Regions from separate parts of the Thioalkalivibrio sp. ALJ1 genome, predicted to be linked through region 2. Evidence: predicted binding sites of a transcription regulator. Region 2 holds the regulator's gene; the other holds the start of a gene.
The links. Region 2 encodes FNR, which switches genes on or off when oxygen is low (the NO sensors DNR and NnrR bind a similar motif). Its sites were predicted from a motif close to TTGATNTANATCAA; they were not measured.
Positions count from the first base shown of each region.

Region 1: hemN (oxygen-independent coproporphyrinogen III oxidase) is a predicted target of FNR. The motif match lies at 3,042-3,055, and genes of this name have one in related genera.

Region 1 is NZ_JQIW01000003.1:231,214-237,401, reverse strand. It holds gene gph (phosphoglycolate phosphatase) at 1-641, shown strand, start outside; gene hpnC (squalene synthase HpnC) at 691-1,548, shown strand; gene hemN (oxygen-independent coproporphyrinogen III oxidase) at 1,576-2,964, opposite strand; gene hpnD (presqualene diphosphate synthase HpnD) at 3,144-4,007, shown strand; gene hpnE (hydroxysqualene dehydroxylase HpnE) at 4,009-5,355, shown strand; gene F462_RS01060 (SDR family NAD(P)-dependent oxidoreductase) at 5,352-6,140, shown strand; gene F462_RS01055 (YgiQ family radical SAM protein) at 6,153-6,188, opposite strand, start outside.
Region 2 is NZ_JQIW01000004.1:147,558-153,745, forward strand. It holds gene F462_RS02080 (carbamate kinase) at 16-921, shown strand; gene F462_RS02085 (hypothetical protein) at 1,005-1,226, shown strand; gene F462_RS02090 (DUF2058 domain-containing protein) at 1,275-1,844, opposite strand; gene F462_RS02095 (DUF2390 domain-containing protein) at 2,216-2,722, opposite strand; gene fnr (fumarate/nitrate reduction transcriptional regulator Fnr) at 2,715-3,446, opposite strand; gene F462_RS02105 (SAM-dependent methyltransferase) at 3,709-4,947, shown strand; gene F462_RS02110 (hypothetical protein) at 5,058-6,188, shown strand, end outside.

The DNA.
Region 1 (6,188 bases), on a different contig from region 2:
TCGATACCGCGCCCGACATGCACGCCGCCCTGGTGACGCTGATGGCCGAATATGACCGCGCGCCGCTCCCCTTCGACGCCGTGCGCAACCATGTGTCCCACGGCTCGCAGGCCCTGGTCGCGCTCGGATTCCCGGATGCCGAGCCGGCCTTCGCCGAGCATCTGAAGGCGCGCTACCTGGAGATCTACGCCCGCGACCTGTGCCTCGCCACCGCATTATTCCCGGGTCTCTCCGAGCTGCTGGAGGCCTGCGAGGCGCGCGGCTGGTCCCTTGGCGTCGTTACCAACAAGCCCGGCTGGCTCACCGATCCGCTCCTGGAAGCCCTTGGCCTGCGTTCGCGCCTGGCCGCCGTGGTCAGTGGTGATACGCTGCCACAGCGCAAGCCGGCGCCAGAACCGATGTGGCTGGCCGCACGGCAGACCGGCCTGGCGCCGGCGCAGCATTGCTACTGGGGTGACGCCGAGCGTGACATCGCCGCCGGACGCGCCGCCGGGATGCCCACGCTCATCGCCAACTGGGGCTATATCGACGCCCAGCAGGAGCCGGAACACTGGGGTGCCGACGGCGCACTGGATCACCCCGGGGACTTCTGGGCCTGGTACCGCACGGCCCTTCGTCCGGAGGCTGGCCTTGCCAGCTGAATCCGAATTCGTGCGCCCGCCGTACTCTGAAAAGCAGGCCTGAACACCGATGTCACCGCGGATCAAGGCGGCCTACCGTCACTGTCGCCAACGCGCCAGCGCACACTACGAGAACTTTCCGGTGGCCTCCTGGCTGCTGCCGGCCCGGCTGCGTGGTCCGGTCGCCGCAATCTACTGCTTCGCCCGGGATGCCGACGACCTCGCCGACGAGGACCCGCGCCCAATCGAGGAGCGTCGGGCGGCACTGCTGGCGATACAGGAACGCGTCCAGATCCTAGAAGACCCGGCGGCCGAACACGAGCCGGAATGGATTGCCCTGGCCGACGCCTGTTCGCGCTTCGATCTGCCGGTCGCCCCGTTTTCCGACCTGATCGATGCCTTTGTGCAGGACCTGGAGCAGACCCGATACGCGACCTTCGGCGAGGTGATGGACTACTGCCGACGTTCGGCGAACCCGGTGGGGCGCCTGATGCTGCACCTGGACGGGAACCCCACCGAAGAGATGCTCGGCTATTCCGATGCGGTCTGCTCCGCGTTGCAGCTGATCAACTTCTATCAGGATCTGCAGCAGGACCTGCAGGAAAACAACCGGATCTACCTGCCGCAGGATGAGCTGGATCAGTACGGCGTAACCGAGGCGATGCTGGAGGCGGGTCAGACCACCTTCCAACTACGTAATCTGATGCAGTTCCAGTACGCCCGGGCCGACCGGCTGCTACGCGCCGGAGCACCGCTGGGCGGCATGCTGCGCGGGCGGATGGGGCTGGAGATCCGCGCCATCATCAACGGCGGCGCCCGGGTGCTCTGGCGCCTGCGACAGCAGGAGGATGTCTTCGCCCGCCCCCGCCTGCGCACCCGGGACGCCTGGATCATCCTGCGTCACAGCCTGCGCCCCCGCCGCCGATAGAGACACTGACGCAATCAGCGTGGCCCTCTAAACCACCTTGCTATAGCGCTGCGCGGCCTCCGCGTCGAGGTAGGCATCGAAGCTCATCGCAACATTGCGCAGGAGCAGTCGCCCGCGTGGCAGTACATCCAGGCGATCCGACCCAATCCGCACCAGCCCGTCCGCCTCCATGCCACTCAAGCGCTCCAGGGCATCCGCGAACACCTCGGTAAACACAGTTCCGTGGCGCGCCTCGATGGAGGCGTAGTCGATGCGCGAGTGGCACATCAGCTCGCTAATCACGTCTCGGCGCAAACGGTCGTCCGCGCTCAGTTCGATGCCACGAAACACCGGCAGGTGTCCTGCATCCAGCCTACCGTAGTAGGCCTCCATGTCCCGCAAGTTCTGGCTATAGGTGTTCCCCACCTTGCCGATGGCTGTTGGGCCCAGCGCGACCAGGTCGTACTTGGCCCGCGTGGAATAGCCCTGAAAATTACGCTGCAAGGTTCCGGCCCGTTGCGCCTGCGCCAGCTCGTCATCGGGGAGGGCAAAGTGATCCATGCCGATGTACACGTAGCCGGCATCGGTCAGTCGCCGAATGGTGGTTTCCAGTATCGCCAGCTTCTCGGCGGCATCCGGCAGGTCGGCATCGCGGATCTGGCGCTGGGTCTTGAACAGCTCCGGCAGGTGCGCGTAGTTGTAGATCGCCAGACGCTCCGGGCGTAGCTCCAGGGCACGCTCCAGGGTGGCGCTGTAGGTCTCCACGGTCTGTAGCGGAAGCCCGTAGATCAGGTCGAAATTGGTAGAGGAGAAGCCATTGGCCCGTGCCTGTTCCACCGCCCGGGCGGTCACCTCGAAGGGCTGGATGCGATTGACCGCGCGCTGCACGTTGGGATCGAAATCCTGGACCCCGAGGCTGATGCGATTGAAGCCCAGCTCGCCCAGTAGCGGTATGGTCCCCGGCCGGATGGCGCGCGGGTCGATCTCGATGGAGAATTCGCGGTCATCACTGGTATCGAGCTGAAAGTGGCGCCCCAGTGTGGCCATCACGAGACGCAGATCCTCGTCCCCAAGATAGGTTGGCGTGCCACCCCCAAAGTGTAGTTGCCCCACCTTGCGGTCGGTGGAGAACAACTCGCCCTGAAGTTCGGCCTCGCGTTCTAGATACTGCAGATAACGCTGCGCCCGTTGGTAATTTCCCGTGATCACCTTGTTGCAGGCACAGTAGAAGCAGACCGTGTCGCAAAATGGCACATGGAGGTAGAGCGATAGCGGCCGGGTGGATCCCGAGGCGTTTGTCGCCTGGGCCGCCTCGGCATAGGCGCGGTCATCGAAGCGCTCGTGGAACTGTGGCGCCGTCGGGTAGGACGTATAGCGCGGGCCGCTCACGTCGTAGCGACTCAGGATCTCGGGATCAAATACCAGGCCTTGTTCCATCGTGAAGCTCCTACGCCCTTTGCGCCGCACATTGGCAGCCTCGTTGCACAGGCTAGAACGGCCCCGCACCGGCCCCCTTGATGCAGGTCAACAATCCCGCGTTCCGCGCCGGCTCCCGCCGGCCACACCGCTTGTGCTAGCCTTCCTCTCCCTGTGTGAAACCCGCCACGCGAGAGCGCATGTCCCCCGACGAATACTGCGAGGAGAAGGCCGCGCAAAGCGGCTCCAGCTTCTACTACGCCTTCCGCTTTCTGGAACCCGACCGCCGCCGTGCGATTACGGCGCTTTACGCGTTCTGTCGGGAGGTAGACGACATCGTCGACGAGGTCAGCGAAGAGAGCATCGCGCGCACGAAGCTGCAGTGGTGGCGCGAAGAGATCGAGCGCCTGTTTGAAGGTGAGCCGCGCCACCCCATCAGCCAGGCGCTGCAACCGCATGTCGCCGCGTTTGATCTGGGCCGCGAATACTTCGACGAGATCATCGATGGCATGCAGATGGATCTCGACTACGACAGCTATCCGGATTTCACCACGCTATCGCTATATTGCTATCGCGCGGCGAGTGTCGTGGGCATTCTGTCCGCCCACATCTTTGGCTACTCCGACCGGCATACCCTGAAGTACGCACACGACCTCGGTATGGCCTTGCAGCTCACCAACATCCTTAGGGATGTCCACGAAGACGCGATGCGCGGTCGCGTGTACATCCCGATGGACGAACTGCACAAGCACGGGATCAAACCGGAAGAGTTTCAGGTCAACATTACCGACGATCGCCACCGAGCCCTGTTCGCGCAACAAGCCGAACGCGCACGGCGCTACTACGACCGGGCCGAGGAACACCTCCCCGACGCCGACCGCTACGCGCAACGTCCCGGACTGATCATGGCCGCCATTTACCGCACCCTGCTTGACGAGATCGAGGACGACGGCTATCGCGTGCTGGAACACCGCGTTCGCCTTACGCCCATCCGCAAGCTGTGGATCGCCTGGCGCACGGCTCGGCGTCTCAAGCGTGAACAGCGCCGCCGCGCGGCGGGATAACATGCCCACCCGCCCTAGCGCGGCGCCCGTCGTGATTGTAGGCGCGGGATGGGCCGGCCTGACGGCAGCCCTGACCCTTGCGCGCGCAGGCCGATCTGTGCACCTCATCGAAGCCGGGGAGACGCCGGGTGGCCGAGCCCGCAGCCTCACGCTCCACGGGACCGAACTCGACAACGGCCAGCACATCCTCGTTGGGGCCTGCCAGGAAACCCTGGCACAGATCCGCGGCGTCGGCCTCGACCCGGACACCTGCTTTCATGCCGTCCCTTTTGGCCTAAGGATGTTTTCCTCTACCGGCGCCTCGGGAACGCCCGCATTGGTACTGGAACCGAATTCGCCGCGCCTCCCTGCACTGGCCACGGCGCTATACCGGGCCCTGTCCGATACCGCGCTGAGCACCCGCCTATGGGCCCTGATCGGCGCCTCCGGCATGTTGCACCGTCCACTGCGCCAGGATCGGCCCGTTCTGGAATGGCTGCGCGGATGGCATCAACCTGACACGCTGATCAAGTCCCTGTGGGACCCCCTCTGCCTCGCGATCATGAACACGCCGACGCGGGAAGCCTCCGCGCGTATCTTCCAGAACGTATTGCGCCTCGCGCTCAATCACGGGCCCAAAAATGCCCAGCTGCTAATCCCGGCCCGCCCACTGGGCGAACTCTTCCCGGAGCCCGCCCTCCACGAACTCCGCGAACGTGGCGCCCGCGTTGATCTGGGACGCCGCATCACAGGCCTGGAACACAAGCCTGGTTGCGCCACGGGCGCGTTTCAGCTGCGTGACCGGCGCGGCGAGACCCTCCCGGCGGCGGGCGTCATCCTCGCCACATCCCCCGTTGCCACCGCCAAGCTTCTCCCTCGACATTCCGCCTGGGACACTACGCACCAGGGCCTCGCAGCAATGGGCGCCTGCAGTATTTGCACGGTCTACCTGCGCTACGCCCAACCCTTGCGCGGCCGCCCCCCACTGCAGGGTTTACTCGACCAGCACGGGCAATGGCTGATCCCGCGACACGTGGCAGGCGCGCCGCACTGGCTGGCGGTCGTGATCTCGGCCGCCGACGACCTGGAACCGTTGACGGCCGTGGAACGATGGCGCACCGTCTCCCGCTCGTTGGCGGCGACATTCCCCGAATTGGGCCCCCCCGAAACGGGGCTTACGGTTTGCGAGCGCCGCGCCACGATCAATGCGCGAACCGAGCTCGACCCACAACGGCCCCCACCCCAAACGCCGTGGCCAGGCTGCTTTCTGGCAGGCGATTACCTGACCCATTCCCTGCCGTCCACCCTCGAAGCGGCCGTACAATCTGGACTAGAATCGGCACACCTGCTCCTGGAGGAACATCCTTGACCGACCTCAATATCCCCCGCCTGATGGATTACCGACCCGAACCCGGCGCATTCGACCAACGTGTCATTCTCGTCACGGGTGCCGCCGACGGTATTGGCCGCGCAGTCGCCGAAGCCAGCGCAGCGGCCGGCGCGACCGTGGTCCTTCTGGACAAGGACATCAAGGGGCTGGAACAGGTCTACGACGCCATCGAACAGGCGGGCCATCCCCAACCGGCGATCTACCCGCTGAATCTCGAAGGCGCCACGGTCAAGGACTATGGTGACCTGGCCGAGAATATCCGCGAGTCCCTGGGGCGGCTGGATGGAGTGGTATTGAACGCCGGATGGGCCGGCACACTGATGCCAATGAAAAACTACGACCCGGAACTCTGGTTCAAGGTCATCAACAGCAACCTGCACGGCCCGTTCTTCCTGATGCAGGCCGTCCTTCCGCTACTGGAAGAAAGCCCCATCGGCAGCATCGTGATCTCGACCCAGAATGCGCGCAAGGCCTTCTGGGGCGCCTTCGGCATGGCCAAGGCCGCGCAGGATGCGCTGATCGACATCCTGTCCAATGAACACCGCAACGAGCCCCGCTTCCTGCATGTCAACGGTGTGGATACCGGTCCGGTTCGTACCCGCTTCCGCGCCGGGCATTACCCTGGCGAGAATGCCGAACTCCTGCCCGCCCCGGACGAAGTAGTGGGTCCCTACCTGTACTTCCTGGACCCGGGGGACCGCACCACCACGGGCGAGAACATCAGCCTGGAAGAGTTCGCCCCGGTACCCGACGGGAAGGCCTGAGCCGATTCGACCTCAGACGCGCGGCCGTTTCCCGGCCGGGCGACCCTT
Region 2 (6,188 bases):
GTACGGAGGCCCGCCATGCGCATTGTGATCGCGCTGGGCGGCAACGCCCTGCTACAACGTGGCGAGTCGCCCTCGGCCGAGGCGCAGCAGCGCAATGCCCGCATAGCCGCCGAATCCATTGCCGCCCTCGCGCAAGAGCACGAGGTCGTGGTGACCCATGGCAATGGCCCCCAGGTCGGGCTGCTGGCCAATCAGGCGGAGTGCGACCGCATTGCCTGGCCGCTGGACGTGGTCGGGGCGGAGAGCCACGGCATGATTGGCTACATCCTGGCGCGGGAGCTGCACAACGCCCTGGGCAGCGACCGGGTCGCGAGTCTGCTGACCCAGACCGAAGTCGACCCGAACGACTCCGCCTTTGATCACCCGGAAAAGTTTATTGGTCCCACCTGGGATGAATCCCGCGCGCGAGCGCTGGCGGACGAGCGGGGCTGGGACATCGCGCCCGATGGAAAAGGTTGGCGGCGTGTCGTGGCCGCGCCGGAGCCGCAACGCCTGCTGGGGATGGAGGCGGTTCGTGTCCTGGTTGAAGCCGGGACGCTCACGATTTGTGCCGGGGGCGGTGGCGTACCCGTCGCGCGCGATCGCGCCGGACGCCTCTACGGAATCGAGGCGGTGGTGGACAAGGACCTGACGGCCGCGCGACTGGCGGAGCATCTCGAGGCCGATTGGCTCTTAATGCTCACCGATGTCGATGGGGTCTATCTGAACTGGGGCACGCTGGATGCGTATCGGCTGAAGGCCTTGCTGGTGACGGCGGTGGATCCACGTGAGTACTCGGCGGGTTCCATGGGGCCCAAGATGGAGGCGGCTCGGCGCGCGGCGCAGGCTGGCATTCGCACCGGCATTGGGTCACTGCAGGATGCTGCCGCGATTGTGGCCGGTCGGGCCGGTACCCGGATCTTGCCGGTGGGCGCCCACTGAAGCCGTGCCGGCTGGAGCGGTTCTTGCGCGCGGGGCGTTGAGGTTGCAGGCTTGTCCCACCGGAAGCGAAACGAGTGAGAGTGATGCGAGAGATTCAGCGAGCCGCACCCCTGGTGATCGGGTTAACCGCCATCGGGCTTCTGGTCCTCGGCTGTGGTAGCGGCGAACCGGAGCAATCCGAAGCCGGTCCGGCGCAGAACCTGGGCGAGGGCGGTTTTACGCCGCAGGACATGTCCAACGACGAGGCCCGGCGTCCGCAGCAAAGTGGCATGCCCAACGCGGATGTGAAGCGCACGACGGACTAAACGGCTTCTCAGAGAGTTGCATGGGGAGTGGGCACTCCCCTTGGGCGTTCACCACATGAGGTCGTCGGGGACGACGTAGTCCTTGTACGGATCATCCGGGTCCGGTTCCGAGCCACCCGTGTCGCCCTCTGCCGGGATCACCAGAGGCCACTCCGGGTCGCGTTCGCGGATCCGATCGGCAATATCACGCGGAATCACGCGGAATCCCTTCTCCGGGCGGATCTCGAGTCCTGCGATCGCGGCGCGGCCGTCGATCAGGCGTGTTTGCAAGTCGGCCGTCACGGGGATGTGGCGGATCTGCCCAGCCTGCTGAAAGTGATAGTCCAGGGCTGCATCGCCGGTCGGGATGGGCGCCAGATGCTTGCTGACCAGTTCACGGATCTGCGCATGACGCGCCCGGCGCTCGGCGCGTTCCTGTTGCTCGCGATTCTTCTGCCGCGAACGCTCGGCCTGCTCGGCCTTGCGCGTCTCGGCCACGCCGGGCTCCGGTGCCTGACGGTCCTTCTTTTTCTTCTGGTTCCCCTTCTGGGCCTTGTGCTTTTGCGTCTTGGCCTTGCGAACCTGTTTTTCGTCCACCAGCCCCGTCTTCAGGAGCTGGCTGCGCAGATCGTCGGACATGAATCCTGCCGTATTCGGTCAATGTGCCGGGGAGCATAGCTGGAATGCGGCCCTTCGTGCAGTCAGTGTTTCCTAAGGAAACACTGACTAATGTACACGCTCGCGCTCGAGTCGCTTTTGCGTGCGAACAAGGCGCGGTGACTGCCGTGCAGTCATTCTGCACAAAGGAGCCGCAACGCTGTGCGCATGCCCGTTTTCGACAACAACGGGCGGCCGAGCCTCTGCTTTCAATGGCTTGCGGGGTTGGTACCCCAGGTTCCCCGATCCTGCGTTGCGCCGCTTACGGGTAGAACCACTACCCACTACGCGACGCGCCTTGTCTAGGAAAACCTGGGGTACCTACGCGAGCGCGTACATTAATCAGTGTTTCCCTAAGGGGTGCGATCCGTGGTGCCGGGCCCGAAGTTATTCGCCGCGGCCTGCAGCGTCCCCAGCAGGGCCTTACGTTCGTCCTTGGGGACCTCGGGAAACAGCCGGTCCAGGCGTTCCCGGTGGTCGATAGGGAATGCCGTGATATGCGGGATCCGCCGGGCGCGGGCGTGGAGCAGCTGGCCTTCCAGGTGTTCGCAGCGCAGCTCGAGATCGAGCACTGCGCGATAAAGGGAAGTGCGTTCCGGTGTTCGCAGGCGGCGGCGCAGGGCCCGAATGCGTTGGGTTCGCGAGTCCTGCCAAGTGCGGGCTTCGGCCTGGAGCTGATGCCAGTGGCCGGGTGCAAGGAGGGCCGGAAACCAGAGCGCGTAGAGGAGCAGCATCACGTCGACCCCGAACGTGTCCTGCCAGTGCAGCAGCCGGTCGCGGGCGGCCGGATGGTTCCAGACGCGGTTGGCGTACTGCCAGAAGCGGGCGAAGTCGCCTGCCGGCGAGTCCGTGTCAGGCACTGCTCGCGGCGGAGGTGAGGGTGACGCCGGCGGTGTTGCGCAGAGTGTCGGGTTCCAGGATCTGGAGATCGCGGGTATGCAGGTTGATCACACCCTGGTTGCGTAACTGGGTGAACAGGCGGCTGATCGTCTCCTGGGTCAGCCCCAGGTGATTGGCGATGTCCGCCCGGGACATTGGCAGATAGAAGTGGTCCGGCGCCAAGCCCCTGGCGCGATGCCGCTCGGAGAGGGTGATCAGGAAGGTGGCCAGGCGCTGCTCGGCGCTGCGCTGGCCGAGCAGGGCATGCAGGCTTTCGTCCTGCGACAGTTCCTGACTCATCACGCCCATCATGTGTTGGCGAAAGGTCGGCAGGCGCCCGGCAAGATCGTCTACATGGGTATACGGAACGGCGCACACGCTGGTGGATTCCAGGGCTAGTGCGCTGACCGGGTGCTTGCCGGAATGAATCGCGTCCAGCCCCAGGAGATCGCCCGCCAGGGCAAAGCCGGTGATCTGTTCCGTCCCGTCGTTGGCGATCAGTACGGTCTTCAGGGCGCCGGTGCGAACTGCGAACAGGGTGTCGAACTTCGCGCCCATACTGAATAGCGCGGAACCCTTGGCGATGGGGCGGCGTTGCTGGACGATCTCGTCGAGCTGCCAGAGTTCTTCCTGCGGCAGGCCCATGGGGAGGCACAGTTGGCGCAGGGTGCAGTGCTGGCAGGCGTGCGTGGGTCGAAGCGTCATACCTTCAGGGTAGCCGTTTTCCCGGCGTTTGGGGAAGCGATTTTCGAGGCGTGCCATCCGGGCCTGAAATGCGCTACTGTCCCTGTTGAGAGTGTGAGTATTCTTGGGGCAGGTCGGCTCCTCGGCGCCTTGGAAGGCGGGCATGGACATCCCAGCGATCCTATACTTAGACTGAGTCCAAACAGAGATGATCCAGATGATCCAACGAGCAGCGCACGATCAGGAGGGTGTCGCAGCCAGCTGAACAAGGACAGGGGTGGAGATGATCGAGAGGTTGCTGGAACAGTACATTCGCTATGGCACCTTCGTGCTGCGGTACCCGGACGGTCGCGAGCAGCGGTTCGGTAGCGGGGCCCCCGAGGTTTCGATGGTGCTGCACGATGCCGTTGCCCTGCGCAAGATTGCACGCGACCCCGGCTTCCAGCTTGGTGAGACCTACATGAATGGTTTGTGGTCTCCGGGGCCGGAGGGTCTACAGGTCTTCCTGGACGCCACTATGCGCAATTTCGCGCCCATGTTCAGGCAACGCGTCAATCCCGCGGTGCGGATGCTGCGGGCCTTGATTGAGCAAGGCAACAAGGTGGCGCGCTGCTACCAGAACATCGCCCATCATTATGACGTCGATGAATGGCTTTATCGCCAGTTTCTGGACGAGGGCATGTTCTACAGCTGTGCCTATTTCGAACGGCCCGATATGACCCTGGAGGAGGCCCAGCAGGCCAAGTCCGCCATGCTGCGCAGGAAGCTCATGTTGGAGCCGGGCATGCGCGTGCTGGATATTGGCTGTGGCTGGGGTGCTCTGGCTTTTCATCTGGCGGAGCACGCCGATGTCCAGGTGGATGGCGTGACGCTATCGAAAGAGCAGCTGCGCGTTGCCCGCGAGGAGGCCAAGCGGCGCGGGCTGGAGGATCGAGTGCGCTTCCTCTATCAGGACTACCGCGAACACGATGACCAGTACGATCGCATTGTGAGTGTTGGTATGTTCGAACACGTGGGGACACCCAACTACGGGACGTTCTTCCAGCGCGTGCACGACTTGCTGAAGCCCGAAGGCATTGCGGTACTGCACACGATCGGGCGCCAGGAGCCGCCGGCTACGTCCAATCCCTGGCTGAGCAAGTACATCTTCCCTGGTGGATATACGCCGGCCCTGTCCGAGGTGATGGCCGCGTTGGAACCCACACCGCTATACACCACGGATATCGAATACTGGCGCCTGCACTACGCCGAGACCCTGGGCGAATGGTATCGGCGCTTCCAGAAGGCCCGCTCCGAGGCGGTGGGGCGTTTCGACGAGCGCTTCTGCCGCATGTGGGAGTTTTACCTGGCGAGCTGTGAGGGTACCTTCCGCTGGTGGGGCCAGGTCGTCTTTCATCTACAGATGGCCAAGCAGCAGGACGCCGTTCCATTGACCCGGGATTACCTCTACCGCGACGACCCCGAACCGGTGACTTCGACCCCGCCCGGTGATGCTCAGACCGGGCGTAGTGACGCCGCCTGATCGTAGCGGGCATTGGCCCCAATTCCGGGCGAACGGCGCCAGCTTTCCCTACACTAGGGGCACGTAGGTGCCCATGCCGGGTACGGTGACACGTTCTGGAGCAGGGGCGGGTGTTCGGTCGGATTCGCAAACGCAGGGATACGCAAGCCCAATCCGCCCCGGAGGCGACCGGACCTTCGCAGGAGCACGTCCTGATCGAGGCGGCCGGCCGCAGCCGAATCACCGAAGTGGCGGCCAGTGCCCGGCGAGTGCCTTGGTCGCTGAATTTCCTCCAGCTGCTGTGGGCTGCAGGCCCGGTCACCTTCCTGGCGATGCAGGGGGGGTACTTCCTCGGCTTCGGACACGCCGCACCCGCGCAGAACTTCATTTTCTTCGCTGTTTATACCCTGTTGTTCGGGGTGATCGGCCTAGTCGCGCGTTTTGTGGCGGATGCCACCCGTGGCAAACGCCAGGAACAGTCGCGCGACCAGCTGCGCAACACCATCGATCTCTTGCCGGACCTACTGTTTGTGACCCGCGATCTGGCGATGAGCGAGCTGGCCCCGGACATGCGCCGGCGCAAGTCGGCCGAGGTCCTGCTGCACGAGGTGGACATCTCGCCGGAAGCGGTCGCGGTCGCGGTGCGCGAGATGACCGGCGACGCCAGTCTGGCGGCCGCCGCGGAGCAGATCGAGATCTATCGCCGCCTGGGCCTGCGCTCACGGGTAGGCGATCTTGTGGATGCCACCGAGGATTCCCGGCTCGCGGCCCTGGAGAAGCTGCATCACGAGGCACCCGAGGTGGCCGAGCTGCTGCGTGCCCGCCTGCGTGGCTTGGCACCGACCCAGGAAGACGGGGTGCGTCGAGTCGATCAATTCCTCGATCGGCTGTTTTCGGCGGCGGATTCGGACGACCTCGTGCGTTGCACCCTGGAGGACGTGCAGGCGATCTTCGTGCTTGCCTTCGAGCTGGTCAACGGCCGCCAGATCAAACGCCTGAGTTTCGAGTGGTCCGGGGGCTGGCAGCTGGGCGCGGCGCTGGATCGCCTGGAATCGCAGGGCAACCGCTTTCGGGTGGCACAGGCGGGAGTCGTTAGCCGCCTTCGTTCCCTGGGCATGCTGCTGGCACAGAGCGAGGCATCCGGCCTGGAACCTCAAGCCTTGCGAGAGCCGGTGGTGAGTCTGGGGCGGCAGGTGCTCGAAGCGCTGCAGCGGCTTGAGGACCTCGAACCAGAGGAACATTCGCCCGAGGGTCAGTTGCTG